One region of the Streptomyces sp. NPDC103540 genome, then DNA from elsewhere that is predicted to be linked to it. Evidence: predicted binding sites of a transcription regulator. Region 1 holds the regulator's gene; the other holds the start of a gene.
The links. Region 1 encodes HrcA, which represses chaperone genes, less so after heat shock. Its sites were predicted from a motif close to TTNGCACTCNGNNNNNCNGAGTGCNAA; they were not measured.

Region 1 (9,836 bases):
GATGACGATGACGGAGAGCTCGGAGAGCGGGTGGATCCGCATCCGGGTGAGCGCGTAGCGGGCGATGTCGAGGATCGCCTGCTCGTCGACCTCGGTTCCGGACTCGTTGTTGACGTCGATCGACATGGTGCGCCGGTATCTACTTCCGCTGGTGGCCGTTCGGGGCCGGATGGGCCTCGTCGTACTTCTCGTACGCGTCGACGATACGGCCGACCAGCTTGTGCCGGACGACATCCTCGGACGTGAGCCGCGAGAAGTGGATGTCCGGCACCCCTTCGAGGATCTCCTGGACCTGCCGCAGACCGCTCCGGGCCCCTCCCGGCAGGTCGACCTGGGTGATGTCACCGGTGATGACGATCTTCGAGTCGAAGCCGAGGCGGGTGAGGAACATCTTCATCTGCTCGGTGGTCGTGTTCTGCGCCTCGTCGAGCACCACGAAGGCGTCGTTGAGGGTGCGACCGCGCATGTACGCCAGGGGCGCGACCTCGATGGTTCCGGCGGCCATCAGCCGGGGGATGGAGTCCGGGTCCAGCATGTCGTGCAGGGCGTCGTAGAGCGGCCGCAGGTACGGGTCGATCTTGTCGAACAGCGTGCCCGGCAGGAAGCCGAGCCGCTCGCCCGCCTCGACGGCGGGACGGGTCAGGATGATCCGGCTGACCTGCTTGGACTGCAGGGCCTGGACCGCCTTCGCCATCGCGAGGTAGGTCTTGCCGGTACCGGCGGGGCCGATGCCGAAGACGATCGTGTTCTTGTCGATCGCGTCGACGTACCGCTTCTGGTTGAGGGTCTTGGGGCGGATGGTGCGACCGCGGCTGGAGAGGATGTTCTGGGTGAGCACCTCGGCCGGGGTCTCCGTCGGGCCCGAACCGCTGCCGTTCGCCTTGAGCATGGCGATCGAGCGTTCCACTGCGTCCTCCGTCATCGGCTGCCCGGTGCGGAGCACGAGCATCATTTCGTCGAACAGGCGCTGGACGAGGGCGACTTCCGACGCTTCGCCGACCGCGCTGACCTGGTTGCCCCGAACGTGGATGTCGGCCTTCGGGAAAGCCTTCTCGATGACGCGCAACAGGGCGTCGCCCGAGCCGAGAACCGTCACCATCGGGTGCGTCGCCGGGACGGTGAAGTGGGCTCGCGCCTGGCCCGGCGCGGGGATGTGGGCTGTGGGTGTGTGAGTCATGGGCCGGCACTGTGGCCTGCGCATACCTCCCGCTGAGGGGCCGCGCCGTTCGTCGACCTCCGGAGTACCAAGGGTACGTCCACCCCGGGGCATCCCCGAGGGGTTTTACGGCCCGGCCCCCGCCCGGCTACGCGGGGTGGCGGAAGCCGATGGTCGGTACGGCCCGCCGGCGCGGGGAGCAGGTGGCGCCGGGCGGTACGAGGTCGTCCAGGAAGGCGTAGCGGTCGCGCAGGGCGTCGGGGGCCGAGCGCCACCAGGCGGCCACCTCGGGCCAGCCGGGCGCGGAGAGGGAGCCTCCGAACTCCTGGACCGACAGGGCGGCCGTGAGCCCGGCGAAGGCCAGCCGGTCGGCCAGCGGCCAGCCGGCGAGGCTGCCGGTGACGAACCCGGCGACGTACACGTCCCCCGCCCCGGTGGGGTCCAGGGCGTCGACCGGGATCCCGGGGACCTCGGCGGTCTCGCCCGTCCGGCTGTCGACCGCGTACGAGCCCTCCGGGCCCAGCGTCACCACCGCGACGGGCACCCGCTCGGCCAGGGCCCGCGCGGCGGCCCGGGGACAGTCGGTGCGGGTGTAGCGCATCGCCTCGCCCGCGTTCGGCAGGAAGGCCTCGCAGTGCTCCAGGTCGGCCAGGGCGCCCAGGTCCCAGCGGCCGGTGTCGTCCCAGCCCACGTCCGCGAAGATCCGCGAACCGCGCCGGGCCGCCTCCGCGATCCACCCCTCGCCCTGCCCGGCGCCCAGGGAGGCCACCGCGGCGCGGGCCTTGGGAGGGCAGCGGGGGAAGGGGCCCGGGCCCGCCGGGGGCGGGGCCTCGTGTCCGTGGGAGACCATCGTGCGCTCGCCCTCGTAGGCCATGGAGACGGTGACGGGGCTGTGCCAGCCGGCGATGGTCCGCGACATGGAGAGGTCGATGCCCTCGCCCTGTTCGAGCGCGTCCCAGCAGTACTCGCCGTAGTGGTCGTCGCCGAACGCGGCGGCCAGGGAGGTGCGCAGGCCCAGCCGGGCCAGGGCGGTGGCCATGTTGGCGACGCCGCCGGGGCTGGAGCCCATGCCGCGCGCCCAGGACTCGGTGCCGCGCACGGGGGCGGATTCGAGGCCGGTGAAGATGATGTCGAGGAAGACCGTTCCGGTCAGGAAGACGTCACAGCCCGGTTCGTGCGGGTCGCGTACGGGACCCAGCGGGTCCAGTTGTCCCGGGCGGTTGATCCGGCTGTCCCGACTGCTCACGGCGTCTCCCCGTCGAAGTGTCGTTTCTGCTCGCACGGCGGCCACCGGAGCGGAACCGGTGGAAAGCTGCGAACCCTGCCCTCACGGCCAGGGCCGAAACCCAGTGTGACCCACCTCACTCAAGGAATGGTCCGATCTCCGCCTCGAACCGCTCGACGCGGACGCCCCCGCCGCAGGTCGGGGCGGGGGCACGGCAGGCTCAGCGTTTCGGCAGGGCCACCCGCGCGAGGTCCGACGCGATGGTCAGCTCGCCCTCGAACCCCGCCCGCCGGGCCTGGCGTTCGAACTCCGACGGATCCCCGTAGCGCTGCGAGAAGTGCGTCAGCACGAGGGCGCGCACGCCCGCGTCCCGCGCCACCCGTGCCGCCTGGCCGGCCGTGAGGTGCCCGTGGTCCACCGCGAGGCGCTCGTCCTCGTCCAGGAACGTCGACTCGATGACGAGCATGTCGCAGCCCCGCGCGAGGGCGTCGACCCCCTCGCACAGCCGCGTGTCCATGACGAAGGCGAACCGCTGCCCCGCCCGGTGCTCGCTGACGTCCTCCAGGGTGACGGTCCCGAGGCGTCCCTCGCGCTGGATCCGACCGACGTCGGGGCCCTTGATCCCGTGCCGCGCGAGCAGCTCCGGCACCATCCGCCGCCCGTCCGGCTCCGTCACCCGGTAGCCGAAGGACTCCACCGGGTGCGACAGCTTCCGCGCCTCCAGCGTGTACGTCGGCCCGACCGCGAGCACCCCGTCGCGCTCCACCGGCTCCTCGGCCAGGGCCACCGTCTCCCGGTAGGCGGTCGCGTACCGCAGCCGGTCGAAGAACTTCTGCCCCGAGGCCGGGTAGTGCGCGGTGACCGGGTGCGGGACCTGGTCGAGGTTGATCCGCTGGATCACCCCGGCCAGTCCCAGGCTGTGGTCGCCGTGGAAGTGCGTGACGCAGATCCGGTTGATGTCGTGCGCCGCGACGCCGGCGCGCAGCATCTGGCGCTGCGTGCCCTCGCCGGGGTCGAAGAGGATGCCCTCGCCGTCCCAGCGCAGCAGGTAGCCGTTGTGGTTGCGGTGTCGGGTGGGGACCTGGCTGGCGGTGCCGAGGACCACGAACTCGCGTACGGACACGGTCTATCCGGGGGGCCACTGGAGGCCGCGGCCCCCGAGGACGTGGGCGTGGGCGTGCCAGACGGTCTGGCCGGCTCCGGAGCCGGTGTTGAAGACGATCCGGTAGCCGTGGTCGTCGATCTTCTCGTCGGCGGCGACCGCCCCGGCCTCGCGCAGTATGTCGGCGGCGACGGCCGGCTCGGCGGCGGCCAGGGAGGCGGCGTCCTTGTAGTGCGCCTTGGGGATGACCAGGACGTGCGTCGGCGCCTGCGGGTTGATGTCCCGGAAGGCGACCGTCGTCTCGGTCTCCCGGACCACCGTCGCGGGGATGGTCCCCGCGACGATCTTGCAGAACAGGCAATCCGCCTGAGGTTCCCCGGCCATGGCCGCGCCTCCCGTGATCGTGATCGGTCCGGGCATCGTATCGGCCCGGCCCGGGGTCGCGGACGGCCCGGGAGCGGACGGCGGCGGTCCGGGAGCGGGGCTCCGGGCCTACGCCCAGCGCCCCGTGCGCGCCAGCAGCACCGCCGCGGCCGCCGTACCGGCCGTCGACGTACGCAGCACCGAGCGGCCCAGCCGGTACGGCCGGGCCCCGGCCTCCGCGAAGACGGCCAGTTCCTCGGGCGACACCCCGCCCTCCGGGCCGACCACCAGCACCACCGAGCCCTTCTCGGGAAGTTCGGCCGTCGCCAGCGCCTGCGAGGGGGTGTCCCGGTCCTCGTGCAGGACCATCGCCAGATCGGCCCCCGCGAGGAGCGCCGCCACCTGCTTCGTGGACAGCGCCTCGGCCACCTCCGGGAACCGCACCCGGCGGGACTGCTTGCCCGACTCCCTTGCCGTGGCACGCCATTTGGCCAGGGACTTCGCCCCGCGTTCGCCGCGCCACTGGGTGATGCACCGGGAGGCCTGCCAGGGCACGATCGCGTCGACGCCGGTCTCCGTCATGGTCTCGACGGCCACCTCGCCCCGGTCGCCCTTGGGCAGCGCCTGCACCACCGTGATCCGTACGGCGGGCTCCTCCTCGCGCGACACCGCGGAGACGTCGACGACCAGCCGGTCCTTGCCCTCCGCCGCCGCGACGACGGCCTCCGCCCAGGCGCCCCGCCCGTCGGTGAGCACCACCGCCTCGCCGGGCGCGAGCCGCTTCACCGACACGGCGTGCCGGCCCTCGGGGCCCTCCAACACGAACCGCGGCCCCGCGGGGACCTCTTCGACCACGAACACGGGGGCCGTCATGACTCGCTCCTCATCTGCGTGGCCTGCACCACGCGCCGCGCCTCGGCCAGTTCGGCCGCGAGCACCTCCACCAACTGTCCGGCGGGCAGCGTGCGCGCCAGCCGGTGCCCCTGCCCCGCCCACAGGGCCATGCCCTGCGCGTCCCCGGCCGCCGCGGCCGCCTTGCGCAGCCCGGAGGTCATGTGGTGGAGCTGCGGGTAGGCCGCGGGCGCGTAGGGTCCGTGCTCGCGCACGAAGCGGTTGACGAGGCCGCGCGCGGGGCGCCCCGAGAAGGCCCGGGTGAGTTCCGTGTGCGGGAACATCGGGTCGGTCAGGGCCTTCTTGTGCAGGGGGTGCGCGCCGGACTCGGGGCAGGGCAGGAAGGCCGTGCCGAGCTGCGCCGCCTCCGCGCCGGCGGCGAGGACCGCGGCGAGCTGGGCGCCGCGCATCAGTCCGCCCGCCGCGATCAGCGGGAGGGCCACGGCCTCGCGCACCTGCGGCAGCAGGGCGAGCAGGCCGACGCCGGCGGTGCCGTCCGTCTCGGGGTCGTCGCGGTGGGTGCCCTGGTGGCCGCCCGCCTCCACGCCCTGGACGCACAGGCCGTCGGCGCCCGCGGCCTGTGCGGCGCGGGCCTCGTCGACGGAGGTCACGGTGACGATGGTGCGCGTACCGGCTCTGCGCAGGCGTTCCAGTACGGCGGGGGCGGGGCAGCCGAAGGTGAAGGAGACGACGGGGACCGGGTCCTCGACGAGGATGGCGAGCTTGGCCTCGTAGCCGTCGTCGCAGGTGCCGATGATGTCCTCTTCGGCGAGGGAGACCTCGTACCAGCCGGCCTCGCCGGCGAGCTGTCCGCGGTACGCCTCGACGGCCGCCTGGTCGACGTGGCCGGTCTGCGGCATGAAGAGGTTCACGCCGAAGGGGCGGCGGGTCAGGCCCCGGGTCTGTTTGATCTCCTGGTACATGCCGTCGGCGGTCTTGTACCCGCCGGCGAGGAAGCCCAGCCCTCCGGCCTCGGACACGGCCGCCGCGAGCGGGGGGCAGGAGGCGCCGCCCGCCATGGGGGCCTGCACGATCGGGTACGGGTGGAGACCGTTCGCTGCCAAGGACATGGACTGCATCGTGCCATGTCCCGCTCACGGGGCCGAATCACGGCATTCGCCTGGCATAGTCCGCCCCGTCCGGCGTTTCCGACGCCCCTCCCCCGACGGCCCGCGACCGGCTCCCGACCGCGTTCCGACCGCTCCGCGACCCGCTCGCGACCGTCCGGGGGACCACCGGGAAGCACCCTGGGGAGCCCCCGCGCACCCGCCCGGCGCCCGCCCTCCCGGAGCCGTCCCGAACGCGCGCGAGCCCGGTCCGGGAGGTCCGGACCGGGCTCGTACGACGCAGGGCGCGGGAGTACGGCTCAGCGGCCGTTGAAGGCGTCCTTCAGGCGGCTGAACAGCCCCTGCTGGCCGGGCGCGAACTGGCCCATCGGCCGCTCCTCGCCCCGCAGCTTGGCGAGCTGGCGCAGCAGTTCCTCCTGCTGGGAGTCCAGCTTGCCGGGGGTGGTGACCTCGACGTGGACGATCAGGTCGCCGCGCCCGCCGCCGCGCAGGTGCGTGACGCCGCGGCCGTGCAGCGGGATCGCCTGGCCGGACTGGGTGCCCGGGCGGATGTCGATCTCCTCCATGCCGTCCAGCGTCTCCAGCGGGCACTTGGTGCCCAGGGCCGCCGCCGTCATCGGGATGGTGACCGTGCAGTGCAGGTCGTCCCCGCGCCGCTGGAAGGTCGGGTGCGGCAGCTCGTGGATCTCGACGTACAGGTCGCCGGCGGGACCGCCGCCGGGGCCGACCTCGCCCTCGCCCGCGAGCTGGATCCGGGTGCCGTTCTCGACGCCGGCGGGGATCTTGACCGTCAGGTTGCGGCGGGAGCGGACCCGGCCGTCGCCCGCGCACTCGGGGCACGGGGTCGGGACCACGGTGCCGAAGCCCTGGCACTGCGGGCAGGGGCGCGAGGTCATGACCTGGCCCAGGAAGGACCGGGTGACCTGCGAGACCTCACCGCGACCGCGGCACATGTCGCACGTCTGCGCCGAGGTGCCGGGAGCGGCGCCCTCACCGGAGCAGGTGGTGCAGACGACGGCCGTGTCGACCTGGATGTCCTTGGTCGTGCCGAAGGCGGCCTCGTCCAGCTCCAGGTCGAGGCGGATCATGGCGTCCTGGCCGCGGCGGGTGCGCGAGCGCGGGCCGCGCTGCGAGGCCTGGCCGAAGAAGGCGTCCATGATGTCGGAGAAGTTGCCGAAGCCGCCCTGGCCGAAGCCGCCGGCGCCACCGCCGCCGCCCGAGGAGGACAGCGGGTCGCCGCCGAGGTCGTAGACCTGCTTCTTCTGCGGGTCCGAGAGGACCTCGTAGGCCGCGTTGATCTCCTTGAAGCGCTCTTGCGTCTTGGGATCGGGGTTCACGTCCGGGTGCAGCTCGCGCGCGAGCCGCCGGAAGGCCTTCTTGATCTCGTCCTGGGATGCGTCGCGGCGCACGCCGAGAACGGCGTAGTAGTCCGTGGCCACTTACGACTCCGCCAGGATCTGTCCGACGTAACGTGCCACTGCGCGTACCGCTCCCATCGTTCCGGGGTAGTCCATGCGGGTCGGTCCGACCACGCCGAGTTTGGCGACTGCCTCGCCGCCCGAACCGTAGCCGACGGAGACGACCGACGTGGAGTTGAGCCCCTCGTAGGCGTTCTCGTGACCGATCCGTACGGCCATCCCCGACTCACCGGCCTCGCCCAGCAGCTTCAGGAGCACCACGTGCTCCTCCAGCGCTTCGAGCACGGGCCTGATGGTCAAGGGAAAATCATGTCCGAAGCGAGTGAGGTTGGCGGTGCCGCCGATCATCAGCCGCTCCTCCGCCTCCTCGGCCAGCGTTTCGAGGAGGGTCGCCAGGACGGCCTTGACGGTCGCCCGGTCGTCGATCTCGAACGACTCCGGAAGGTCCTGCACGAGCTGCGGCACATCGGTGAACCGGCGGCCGACGACCCGGGAGTTCAGCCGCGCCCGCAGGTCGGCGAGCGAGGTGTCGGCGAACGGCGTCTGGGTGTCGACGAGCCGCTGCTCGACCCGCCCGGTGTCCGTGATCAGCACGAGCATCAGCCGGGCCGGGGACAGCGACAGCAGCTCGACGTGACGGACGGTGGAGCGGGTCAGGGACGGGTACTGGACGACGGCGACCTGGCGGGTGAGCTGCGCGAGCAGGCGCACCGTGCGGCCGACCACGTCGTCGAGGTCGACGGCGCCGTCGAGGAAGTTCTGGATGGCCCGACGCTCGGGCGTCGACAGCGGCTTGACGCCCGCCAGCCTGTCGACGAAGAGGCGGTAGCCCTTGTCCGTGGGGATGCGACCGGCGCTCGTGTGGGGCTGGGCGATGTAGCCCTCCTCCTCCAGCACGGCCATGTCGTTGCGCACGGTGGCGGGCGAGACGCCGAGGCGGTGGCGCTCGGTGAGGGCCTTGGAGCCGACGGGCTCCTCCGTCCCGACGTAGTCCTGGACGATGGCGCGCAGCACTTCGAGCCTGCGTTCACTGAGCATCGCGCACACCTCCGGATGCGGGTCGGTCGTCGGTCGGGCGGCCGTGGCGAGGCGCCGCTGGGTTCTCCGGTCTTCGTTGGCACTCTGCGCGTGCGAGTGCCAGAGATCCCCCGGTCAGTGTACGGCCGGGTGGTACGCCGCGGGCAAGGGTGGCCCGCCAGGGTAGCGTCACGCCATGGACGTGCGATGGGAAGAGGCCGGCTGGGAACGGTTGACCGGACGGGTCGGCCGCAGGCGTCTGCCGGTGTGGGACTGCACCGTGGGACTGGTGGTGGGGGACGGGGCGACGCTCCTGATCGACCCCGGATCGTGTGTACGCGAGGGGGCCGGGCTACGGGCCGAGGCGGAGCGGCTGACCGGCGGGCGCGTGACCCATGTCGCATTCACCCACGGACATTTCGACCACGTGCTGGGCGCGCCCGCGTTCGCCGGCGCGGAGTCCTACGGCGCGGTCGGGCTGGACCGGCTGCTGGGGACCCCCACGGGCCGCGAGGAGCTGCGCGCGAGCGCGGTGCGCCATGGCCTGGACCCGGCGGAGGCGGCGGAGTCCGTGGAGCTCGTACGGGCGCCCCGGCACCTCGTGTCGGGCGAGTGGACGCTGGACCTGGGCGGGGTGCAGGTGCTGCTGGCCAACGTGGGTCCGGCGCACTCGTGGCACGACCTGGCCGTCTTCGTGCCGGGCGAGCGCGAGACGGTGTTCTGCGGGGACCTGGTCGAGGAGTCGGGCGAGCCCCAGGCCGGTCGGGACGCGGTCCCGGGGCAGTGGCCGGCCGCGATGGACCGGCTGTTGTCGCTCGGCGGACCGGACGCGCGGTACGTACCGGGTCACGGCGCGGTGGTCGGGGCGGACTTCGTACGTGAGCAACGCGACACTCTGGCGGCCCTGTTCGGCGTGTCGGGCCCCTGAGCGCGGCGGCTCTCCTAGGGTCGGCCGGATGCGCGAGTACTCCCCCGATCTGACCCCGCAGTGGAAGCGGCCCAAGGCCGTTCCCGAGGTTCCCGCCGACCCCGACCTGGTGGTGGAGGTGGCCGGTACGGACTTCTGCGGCGCGGTGGTGGCCTGCGAGGCGGGCACGGTGACCCTGGAGGACCGCTTCGGCAAGCGGCGGGTGTTCCCGCTGGAGCCGCGCGGCTTCCTGCTGGAGGGCGCGGTGGTGACGCTGACCCGCCCCGGGCGGGCGCCGGCCGCTCCCGCGCGCACGGCGTCGGGTTCGCTGGCGGTGCCGGGCGCCCGGGCCCGGGTGGCCCGGGCCGGGCGGATCTACGTGGAGGGCCGGCACGACGCCGAGCTGGTCGAGCGGGTCTGGGGCGACGACCTGCGGATCGAGGGCGTGGTCGTGGAGTACCTGGAGGGCGTCGACGACCTCCCGGCGGTGGTGGCGGAGTTCGGCCCGGCCCCGGACGCCCGGCTGGGGGTCCTGGTGGACCACCTGGTGCCGGGCTCGAAGGAGTCCCGCATCGCGGCGGCGGTGACCTCCCCGGACGTGCTGATCGTCGGTCACCCGTACGTGGACGTGTGGCAGGCGGTGAAGCCGTCCGCGCTCGGCATCCCGGCGTGGCCGACCGTGCCGCGCGG
Region 2 (9,836 bases), on a different contig from region 1:
TCAACGCCTTGATGGACGATCCACGCGCGCTCGAACACGCCCCGGGCACCGTCAACCGCCTCCGGCGCATCCGCGAGGGCCGGCGGGCCCGCCGCTGAGAAGGGGTGGGCGTCCCCGCCCGACCCCGGTAGGGTCGAACGCATGGGGAGCCATCCGCACGATCCGCCGATGCCCGTGCCCACCACCGCGGCCGGCCGCGAGGGACTCGAAGCCCTCCTCCGCGCACCGCGCGGGGCCGTGATCGCCCTCGACTTCGACGGCACCCTCGCCGACATCGTCCCCGACCCCGACCAGGCCCGCGCCCACCCCGACGCCGTCGCCGCGCTCGCCGCCCTGGCCCCGAAGGTCGCCGCGGTCGCCGTCGTCACCGGCCGGCCCGCCGGCGTCGCCGTCCGCCACGGGGGCTTCGCCGGAGTACCCGGCCTCGAACACCTCGTGGTCCTCGGCCACTACGGCGCCGAACGCTGGGACGCCGTCAGCGGCATCGTCCACGCACCCGCCGAACACCCGGGCGTCGCCGCCGTACGCGCCGAACTGCCCGGCTTCCTCGACACGATCGGCGCCTGGCGCGGCACCTGGATCGAGGAGAAGGGCCGGGCGCTCGCCGTCCACACCCGCCGCGCCCAGGACCCCGAAGGGGCCTTCGCGGCCCTGCGTGAACCCCTCACCGAGCTGGCCGCCCGCCACGGGCTCATGGTCGAGCCGGGCCGGGCCGTCCTGGAACTGCGCCCGCCCGGCATGGACAAGGGCGTCGCCCTGACCGAGTTCCTCCAGGAGCGCGGCGCCGAGGCCGTCCTCTACGCGGGCGACGACCTCGGCGACCTCGCCGCCTACTCCGCCGTCGAGAAGCGCCGCGCCGACGGCCTGCCCGGCCTGCTCGTGTGCAGCGGCTCCGCCGAGGTCCCGGAACTGGCCTCCCGCGCCGACCTCGTCCTGTCCGGCCCCTCCGAGGTCGTCGCCCTCCTCGCCGCGCTGGCCGCCGCGCTCTGATACGCCGCCCGCCCCGGGCACCCGCCGAGCCGCCCGCCCCGGGCACCCGCCGAGCCGCCCGCCGTGGGCGCCCGAGGACGGGCGCCCACCCGCGGCGCTCAGCGCCCGAGCGCCGCCAGCTGCGCCTCGAACCAGGTCGCCGGCGGCAGCGCCGTGGCCGCCGCCGCCAGCCGCTTCGTCCGCTCCGCCCGCTCCGGGGCCGGCATCGTCAGGGCCTCGTGCAGGGCCTGCGCCGTCCGCGAGACGTCGTACGGATTCACGGTCAGCGCGTCCGCGCGCAGTTCCTCGTACGCCCCCGCACCCGTGGACAGGACCAGCGCGCAACCGGCCTCCGACACCACCGGGATCTCCTTCGCGACCAGGTTCATCCCGTCGCGCACCGGGTTGACCAGGGCCACGTCCGCCAGCCGGTACGCGGCCAGCGAGCGCGCGAAGTCGTCCTCGACCGAGACCAGCACCGGCTGCCAGCCGGGCACGGCGAACTCCTCGTTGATCTCCGCCGCCAGCTCCCGCACCGCCGCGGTGTAGGAGCGGTAGACCTCCAGGTCCTGCCGCGAGGGGTAGGCGGACGCCAGGTGCACCACCCGCTCGCGCCACTCGGGCCGGGTCACGAGCAGCTCCCGGTAGGCCAGCAGCCCGCGCAGGATGTTCTTCGACAGCTCGGTGCGGTCCACGCGGACGATCGTCCTGCGCCCGCCCACCTCCGCCCGCAGCGCCGCCAGCTTCTCGTCCACCTCCGGCCGGTGCGCCAGCGCCCGCAGGTCGTCGCCGTCCACGCCCAGCGGGAACACCGCCGGCTTCGAGCCCGCGGCGGCCGCGCCCGCCCCGGCCCGGAAGGCCTCCGCCCACGCCTCGGTGTGGAAGCCCACCACGTCCGCGCCGAGCATCCCCTCCACAAGCCGCGCGCGCACGTCGTCCGGGAGCATCCCGAGGAAGTCGGGCGAGGCCCACGGGGTGTGCGTGAAGTGCGCGATCCGCAGGTCGGGCCGCAGCGCGCGCAGGGCGCCCGGGACCAGCGCCAGGTGGTAGTCCTGCACCAGGACGGCCGCCCCCTCGGCGGCCTCCTCGGCCAGGGCGCGGGCGAAGGCGTCGTTGTAGGCGACGTAGGAGTCCCAGCGGCGCCGGAACTCCGCGTCGAAGACCGGCTCGCGCGGCACGTCGTACAGGTGGTGGTGGGTGAACCACAGCACCGAGTTCGCGATGCCGTTGTACGCGTCGTCGTAGGTCCCCGGATCGATGTCCAGCATCCGCACGCCCGGCTCGGCCACCCCCCGCCGGACCGCCTCGCGGTCGGCGTCGGACAGGGCCGCGCAGATCCACAGGGCCTCCGGCTGCCGGGCGAGCGCGGCGGAGAGGCCGGAGACGAGACCGCCCCCGCCGCGCCGGGCGGTGAGCGTGCCGTCGGCGGCGAGGGCGTACGAGAGCGGGCCGCGGTTGGCGGCGACGAGTACCTGAGAAGCCATGTCGCGAACCTAGCCCGGGGCACCCGCGCTCAAACTCGTGTACGTCTCGTGCCCCCGCTCCGTGCACCCGGCCGCGCCCGAGCGGCGCGCCCCCGCCGCGTGCACCGGTCCGGTCCGGTCCGCGCCCGCGCCGGTGACGCGCCGGGGCCGGTCCGGCGACCAGCCGGGGCACGGGCCGGGGCGCGCGGCGGTCAGGCCACGCGCCGCCCCGCGTACTCGGCGATCTCCACCATCGGTGGACGCTCCTCCGTGTCCACGGGGTGGGTCCGCGCGACGAACCCGTCCGGCCCCCGCTCGAACTGCGTCAGCTCCGGCCGCACCAGGTGCCCGCGCGAGAGCCGCAGCTGCGCCGTGCGGTAGATCGCCGCGGCCATCCGGCCCAGCGCCTGCCCGTCCTGGTGCCGGTGCAGCCGGACGCCGACGTCCACCTGGGCCAGCGCGTCCAGCCCGGCGGTGTGCAGCGCGTCCACGAGCAGGCCCAGCTCGACGCCGTAGCCGACGGGGAAGGGCAACCGTTCCAGCAGGGAGCGGCGCACGGCGTACTCGCCGCCCAGCGGCTGCACGAAACCGGCCAGCCGGGGCCAGTGCAGGTTCAGCAGCGGGCGCGCCACCAGCTCCGTCACCCGGCCGCCCTGGCCGGGGGCGTCCCCCAGAGGGCGGTCGTACATCGCCTTGACGAACTGCACCTCGGGGTCGGTCAGCAGCGGCCCGACGATCCCGGAGACGAAGACGGACGAGAAGTCGCGCAGGTCGGCGTCGACGAAGCAGACGACCTCCCCGGTGGTCGCCAGCAGGGAACGCCACAGCACCTCGCCCTTGCCGGGCAGCGCCTCGATCCTCGGCAGGATCGCGTCCCGGTGCACCACCCGGGCGCCGGCCTTCGCCGCCACCTCCGCCGTGCGGTCGGTGGACCCGGAGTCGACGACCACCAGCTCGTCCACCAGCGGGAGGTCCGGGCCGTCCATCAGATCGCGCCGGATCACCTCGACGATCCGCCCGACCGTGGCCTCCTCGTCGAGCGCGGGCAGCACGACGCTGACCGTCGTCCCGGTGGCCCGTTTCCGCTCGATCAGCTGGTCGAGCGGTCGGTCGGCGGCGGACCAGGAGCGGTCGGCCAGCCAGCGCTCCACCTCATCCAGCACTGTCGGTACTCCCTGACGCTCGGTGTTTTCGGCTGAAATGTGATCCATCTCGCCGTTCGGACGGCTGTCTCAACCGCCCGGCCCTTCGGTTACAGTCTTGAACAACGCGAAGGACCACCGCATGCCGGGGGTCCCGCGCACAAACGCACCGGCGCGCCCTCCAGCGCGGAAGCCGGCGCCATACCGCTCATCCAGAGGGGCAGAGGGATACGGCCCGTTGAAGCCCCGGCAACCCTCCAGTCGGTTCTCGCGATCGCCATCGGCGACATCAGCGGGGTCCCCGACTAGGGAAGGTGCCAATTCCGTCTCATGGCGAAGTGCGCCATGGGGAAGATGAGGAGAAAGGGCCTCGCCATCATGGCTGCACAGACTGTCGCCACCTCTGTCGATCTCGGACCCGCCAACGGTCTTTCCTGTCGCGAGTGCGGCACCCGCTTCGAACTCGGACCGATCTTCGCGTGCGTCGAGTGCTTCGGACCGCTGGAAGTCTCCTACGACCTGCCCACCGGTGACCCCGAGGCCCTGCGCGCCGCCATCGAGGCCGGCCCGAACAACATCTGGCGCTACGCCCCCCTGCTGCCCGTCCCCGCGGACGTGGCCTCCAAGCCCAGCCTGAACCCCGGCTTCACCAAGCTCGTGGACGCGGCCAACCTGGCCAAGGAGCTCGGCGTCACCGGAAAGCTGTACGTCAAGGACGACTCCGGCAACCCGACGCACTCCTTCAAGGACCGCGTCGTGGCCATCGCCGTCGAGGCCGCCCGCGCCTTCGGCTTCACCACCCTCTCCTGCTCCTCCACGGGCAACCTGGCCGGCGCCGTCGGCGCCGCCGCCGCCCGCGCCGGCTTCCGGTCCTGCGTGTTCATCCCGCACGACCTGGAGCAGGGCAAGGTCGTCATGGCCGGTGTCTACGGTGGCGACCTGGTCGGCATCGAGGGCAACTACGACGACGTCAACCGCTTCTGCTCCGAGCTCATCGGCGACCCGCTCGGCGAGGGCTGGGGCTTCGTCAACGTCAACCTGCGCCCCTACTACGGCGAGGGCTCCAAGACCCTGGCGTACGAGATCTGCGAGCAGCTCGGCTGGCGCCTGCCCGACCAGATCGTGATCCCGATCGCTTCCGGCTCCCAGCTGACGAAGATCGACAAGGGCCTCCAGGAGCTGATCAAGCTCGGTCTGGTCGAGGACCGGCCGTACAAGATCTTCGGTGCCCAGGCCGAGGGCTGCTCCCCGGTCTCGACCGCCTTCAAGGCCGGTCACGACGTGGTCCGCCCGCAGAAGCCGAACACCATCGCCAAGTCGCTGGCCATCGGCAACCCGGCGGACGGCCCGTACGTCCTGGACATCGCGCGCCGCACCGGCGGCTTCGTCGAGGACGTGAACGACGAGCAGGTCGTCGAGGCCATCAAGATCCTCGCGCAGACCGAGGGCATCTTCGCCGAGACCGCGGGCGGCGTGACCGTCGGCGTGACGCAGAAGCTCATCGAGAACGGGCAGCTCGACCCGTCGCTGACGACCGTCGTCCTGAACACCGGCGACGGCCTGAAGACCCTGGAGGCGGTCGCCGCGGACAGCGGTCAGACGGCCACCATCCGCCCGAGCCTGGACGCGTTCCGCGCCGCCGGCCTGGCCTGACCACTTCTCCTCCGCACTACCGGAAAGGCAGTAGCGCCATGAGCGTCAACGTCCGCATCCCCACCATCCTGCGCACCTACACCGGCGGCGTCGCCGAGGTCCCGGCCGAGGGCGCGACCCTCGCCGAGGTCATCGAGTCCCTGGAGAAGAACCACCCGGGCATCGCCGCGCGCGTCCTGGACGACCAGGGCAAGCTGCGCCGCTTCGTGAACGTCTACGTGAACGACGACGACGTGCGCTTCGAGGGCGGCCTGCAGACGGCGACGCCCGACGGCGCTGGCGTGTCGATCATTCCCGCCGTGGCCGGCGGCTGCTGACGCCCCACGCGTTTCGCACGGGAAACAGAATTGCCCCCTCCGCCGAAAGCGGAGGGGGCAATTCTGCTTGATTGGGCGCGGTAGAGTTGGGGAAGTCCCCTCCGCTGTTCTTGCCCGCCGCATATGAGCGGGCCGCGGGAGGGTTGACATTGAGTCAACATGTGCGCGCGCTATGGGGCTTTGGCGTGGATTGTCAGGCCCGAGTTGCCCTGGAATATGCCAGATTTTCACTCTATTTCCACGTTTCCGTGTGTCCAGATTTCTCGTCGGATTGACCTGTTGCAGACAGCAGCGGTGCGGATACATTCAGCCCCGGTCGAGGCGTTCCGGCGCAAGTTCTGACCCGGGTCCGCGAAGTGCGGTCCTGCGCAAGGGCCAGTAATAGGGGAGTTAGGCATGGCTCAGGGCACCGTCAAGTGGTTCAACGCGGAGAAGGGCTACGGCTTCATCGCGGTCGACGGTGGCGCGGATGTGTTCGTCCACTACAGCGCCATCCAGATGGACGGGTATCGCACCCTCGAAGAGGGCCAGCGGGTCGAGTTCGAGATCTCGCAGGGCCAGAAGGGTCCGCAGGCGGACATGGTCAAGCTCGCGGCCGGCTGAGTCCCAGCGCGTTCGACCACCGATACGTACGTACGAGGGGCCCACATCCTGGACACGGGATGCGGGCCCCTCGGCGCGTTCCCGGGCGTGTCACGGCGCGCGGCCGGTGGTGTTGCCCGAAGCCGCTTGCACTCGTGGGGGTCGAGTGCTAATCATTGGCGTTAGCACTCTCCGGGTGAGAGTGCTACTAAGAGGACCGGGTCGGTGAGGCCCGCAGGGTCCGGCGGGAAGGAACCGCCGGAGTCGCAGGCCGTCCGTCGCGGGCGCGGGCGCGGTCCGGAGCAATCCACCCCTGTCCGGGAGGACCACTTCAGATGGCCAAGATCATTTCGTTCAACGAGGAGGCCCGGCGCGGTCTCGAGCGTGGCATGAACCAGCTCGCGGACGCCGTCAAGGTCACCCTTGGCCCCAAGGGTCGCAACGTCGTCCTTGAGAAGAAGTGGGGCGCCCCCACGATCACCAACGATGGTGTCTCCATCGCCAAGGAGATCGAGCTCGAGGACCCGTACGAGAAGATCGGCGCCGAGCTGGTCAAGGAAGTCGCCAAGAAGACGGACGACGTCGCGGGCGACGGTACGACCACCGCCACCGTGCTGGCCCAGGCGCTGGTCCGCGAGGGCCTGCGCAACGTGGCCGCCGGCGCCAACCCGATGGCCCTCAAGCGTGGTATCGAGAAGGCCGTCGAGGCCGTCTCCGCCGCCCTGCTGTCCCAGGCCAAGGACGTCGAGACCAAGGAGCAGATCGCCTCCACCGCCTCGATCTCCGCCGCTGACACCCAGATCGGCGAGCTCATCGCCGAGGCCATGGACAAGGTCGGCAAGGAAGGCGTCATCACCGTCGAGGAGTCGCAGACCTTCGGTCTGGAGCTCGAGCTCACCGAGGGCATGCGCTTCGACAAGGGCTACATCTCGGCGTACTTCGCCACCGACATGGAGCGTATGGAGGCGTCCCTGGACGACCCGTACATCCTGATCGTCAACTCCAAGATCGGCTCGGTCAAGGACCTGCTGCCGCTCCTGGAGAAGGTCATGCAGTCCGGCAAGCCGCTGCTGATCATCGCCGAGGACGTCGAGGGCGAGGCCCTGTCGACCCTGGTCGTCAACAAGATCCGCGGCACCTTCAAGTCCGTCGCCGTCAAGGCCCCGGGCTTCGGTGACCGTCGCAAGGCCATGCTCGGCGACATCGCCATCCTCACGGGCGGCACGGTCATCTCCGAGGAGGTCGGCCTCAAGCTGGAGAACGCCGGTCTCGACCTGCTCGGCCGCGCCCGCAAGGTCGTCATCACCAAGGACGAGACCACCATCGTCGACGGTGCCGGTGACAGCGACCAGGTCCAGGGTCGCGTCAACCAGATCCGCGCCGAGATCGAGAACTCCGACTCGGACTACGACCGCGAGAAGCTCCAGGAGCGCCTCGCGAAGCTGGCCGGCGGCGTGGCCGTCATCAAGGCCGGTGCCGCGACCGAGGTGGAGCTCAAGGAGCGCAAGCACCGCATCGAGGACGCCGTTCGCAACGCGAAGGCGGCCGTCGAAGAGGGCATCGTCGCCGGCGGTGGCGTGGCCCTGCTCCAGGCCTCCTCGGTCTTCGAGAAGCTGGAGCTGTCGGGTGACGAGGCGACCGGCGCCAACGCCGTGAAGCTCGCCCTGGAGGCCCCGCTGAAGCAGATCGCCGTCAACGGTGGTCTCGAGGGTGGCGTCGTCGTGGAGAAGGTGCGCAACCTTCCGATCGGTCACGGCCTGAACGCCGCGTCCGGCGAGTACGTCGACATGATCGCCGAGGGCATCATCGACCCGGCGAAGGTCACGCGTTCCGCCCTGCAGAACGCCGCGTCCATCGCCGCGCTGTTCCTGACCACCGAGGCCGTCATCGCCGACAAGCCGGAGAAGGCCGCTGCCGGCGCTCCGGGCGGCATGCCGGGCGGTGACATGGACTTCTGATCGGCCCCCGGCTGATCGGCTGTTCTCGAACGAGGGCGGCACCCCGCACGGGGTGCCGCCCTCGGGCGTTGTCCGGGCCCGCTGTCAGAGCCGCTTGAGGAGGTACACGTCCTCGTGGCCGGCGGGGAACCCGGGCACGCGGGCCTGCTCCTCGTAGCCGTGGCGGGCGTAGAAGGCGGGCGCCTGGAAGGTGAAGGACGACACCAGGATCGTCACGCAGCCGCGCCGGCGGGCCTCGGCCTCCGCGGCCTCCAGGAGCCGCGCGCCCCAGCCGCCGCCCCGGCTGTCCTCACGGACCCAGGTCATCCCGATCCCGGCCCGGTCCCCCCAGCTCCACCCCGACAGCCCGGCGACGAGGTCGCCGTCCGCGTCGGTGATCCGCACGGTGAACTCCGCCTGCTCGTGCCCGGCGGTCGCCGCCTGGTTGAAGGCGTCCAGCTCCTTGCCGAGCCGCGTGTCGAGCTCCGCGTCCCCGCCGCCTGTGGTGACCTGCACCCCGTTGTCGTCCATCCGGCCATTGTGCGGTGTGTCAGGGCCCCGGACCGAGGGGTTTTCGCCGGGACCGGCGGGGTCCCGCGGTGCCCGCAGGGCGGGACGTATCGGCGGGGGAGAGGAGGGTTTGGTTGACTCGGGGGCATGAGTGAGACGAGCGGGCTGTACGTCAAGATCTGCGGGCTGCGGACCGGGCACGACGTCGACGTCGCGGTGGAGGCCGGGGCGGACGCCATCGGGTTCGTGTTCGCGCCCGGGAGCCCCCGGACCATCGACGTCGCCGCGGCGCGGGAACTGGCGCGGCGGGTGCCGCCGGGGGTGCTGACCGTCGGGGTGTTCCGGGGCCAGTCCGTCGAGGAGGTGCGGCGCCTGACCGAGGAGAGCGGGGTGCGGGGCGTGCAGCTGCACGGGGAGGAGGGGCCCGAGGACTTCGCCGCGCTGCGCGCCGAAGGGCGGACGCTGCTGCGGGCCACCTCCGAGCGCGCGGAGCGGTGCGGGGAGTACGGGGAGGACCTGTTGCTCCTCGACGCGCCCGACCCCGGCTCCGGCAAGCCGTGGAACTGGGGCTCGGCGGACTTCACCGCGCCCGAGGGGCGTTGGCTGCTGGCCGGCGGGCTGACCCCGGGCAACGTCGCCGAGGCCGTCGCCGTGACCGGGGCGTGGGGCGTGGACGTCTCCAGCGGGGTCGAGCGGGAACGCGGGGTGAAGGACCCCGCGCTGATCCGGGCCTTCGTGGCGGCGGCCCGGTCGGCCCGCGGGGCGTGACGGGCGGGGCCTGACGGGCGGGGCGTGACGGGCGGGGCGTAGCTCCGGGCGTCGGGCGCTTCGGGAACGGGTCGACAGATCGTCGAGGGTGTCGTGGATCTTTGTGTTAGGTTATTTCTGTAGTGATCGTTACTGAATCAGGGGGATCCATCATGAGCAAGAACGCGCTGGTCACGGGCGGCAGCCGGGGCATCGGCCGGGCCGTCGCCGAGCGGCTCGCGGCCGACGGGGTGACCGTCGTGCTGACGTACGCCGAAAACGAGGCGGCGGCCCGCGACACCGTCGAGACGATCACCGCCCGCGGTGGCCGCGCCCACGCGCTGCGGGCGGAGCTGGGCCGGCACGGGGACGCCGCCGCCCTGTGGGAGGCGTACGACGCGCTCGGGCTCGGACCGGCCGACATCCTCGTCAACAACGCTGGCATCGGCCGCTCGCTTCCCCTCGGGCAGGTCACCGAGGACGACTTCGACCTCGTCTTCGCCGTCAACGTCCGCG

Region 2: the regulator HrcA is predicted to act here: its motif matches at 6,273-6,299, upstream of groL (chaperonin GroEL).

The regions. Positions count from the first base shown of each region.
Region 1 is NZ_JBVJMA010000001.1:638,131-647,966, forward strand. Features, by position in the region: gene ybeY (rRNA maturation RNase YbeY) at 1-126, opposite strand, end outside; gene ACZ6ZI_RS02880 (PhoH family protein) at 140-1,177, opposite strand; gene ACZ6ZI_RS02885 (PfkB family carbohydrate kinase) at 1,305-2,402, opposite strand; gene ACZ6ZI_RS02890 (ribonuclease Z) at 2,602-3,504, opposite strand; gene ACZ6ZI_RS02895 (histidine triad nucleotide-binding protein) at 3,508-3,867, opposite strand; gene ACZ6ZI_RS02900 (16S rRNA (uracil(1498)-N(3))-methyltransferase) at 3,976-4,719, opposite strand; gene ACZ6ZI_RS02905 (nitronate monooxygenase) at 4,716-5,807, opposite strand; gene dnaJ (molecular chaperone DnaJ) at 6,104-7,243, opposite strand; gene hrcA (heat-inducible transcriptional repressor HrcA) at 7,244-8,260, opposite strand; gene ACZ6ZI_RS02920 (MBL fold metallo-hydrolase) at 8,436-9,167, shown strand; gene ACZ6ZI_RS02925 (DUF3097 domain-containing protein) at 9,196-9,836, shown strand, end outside.
Region 2 is NZ_JBVJMA010000010.1:113,079-122,914, forward strand. Features, by position in the region: gene ACZ6ZI_RS24355 (DUF3263 domain-containing protein) at 1-98, shown strand, start outside; gene otsB (trehalose-phosphatase) at 142-990, shown strand; gene ACZ6ZI_RS24365 (alpha,alpha-trehalose-phosphate synthase (UDP-forming)) at 1,089-2,453, opposite strand; gene ACZ6ZI_RS24370 (glucosyl-3-phosphoglycerate synthase) at 2,645-3,595, opposite strand; SAM riboswitch class I at 3,780-3,935, shown strand; gene thrC (threonine synthase) at 3,953-5,227, shown strand; gene ACZ6ZI_RS24380 (MoaD/ThiS family protein) at 5,266-5,544, shown strand; gene ACZ6ZI_RS24385 (cold-shock protein) at 5,941-6,147, shown strand; gene groL (chaperonin GroEL) at 6,462-8,084, shown strand; gene ACZ6ZI_RS24395 (GNAT family N-acetyltransferase) at 8,169-8,594, opposite strand; gene ACZ6ZI_RS24400 (phosphoribosylanthranilate isomerase) at 8,721-9,341, shown strand; gene ACZ6ZI_RS24405 (SDR family NAD(P)-dependent oxidoreductase) at 9,494-9,836, shown strand, end outside.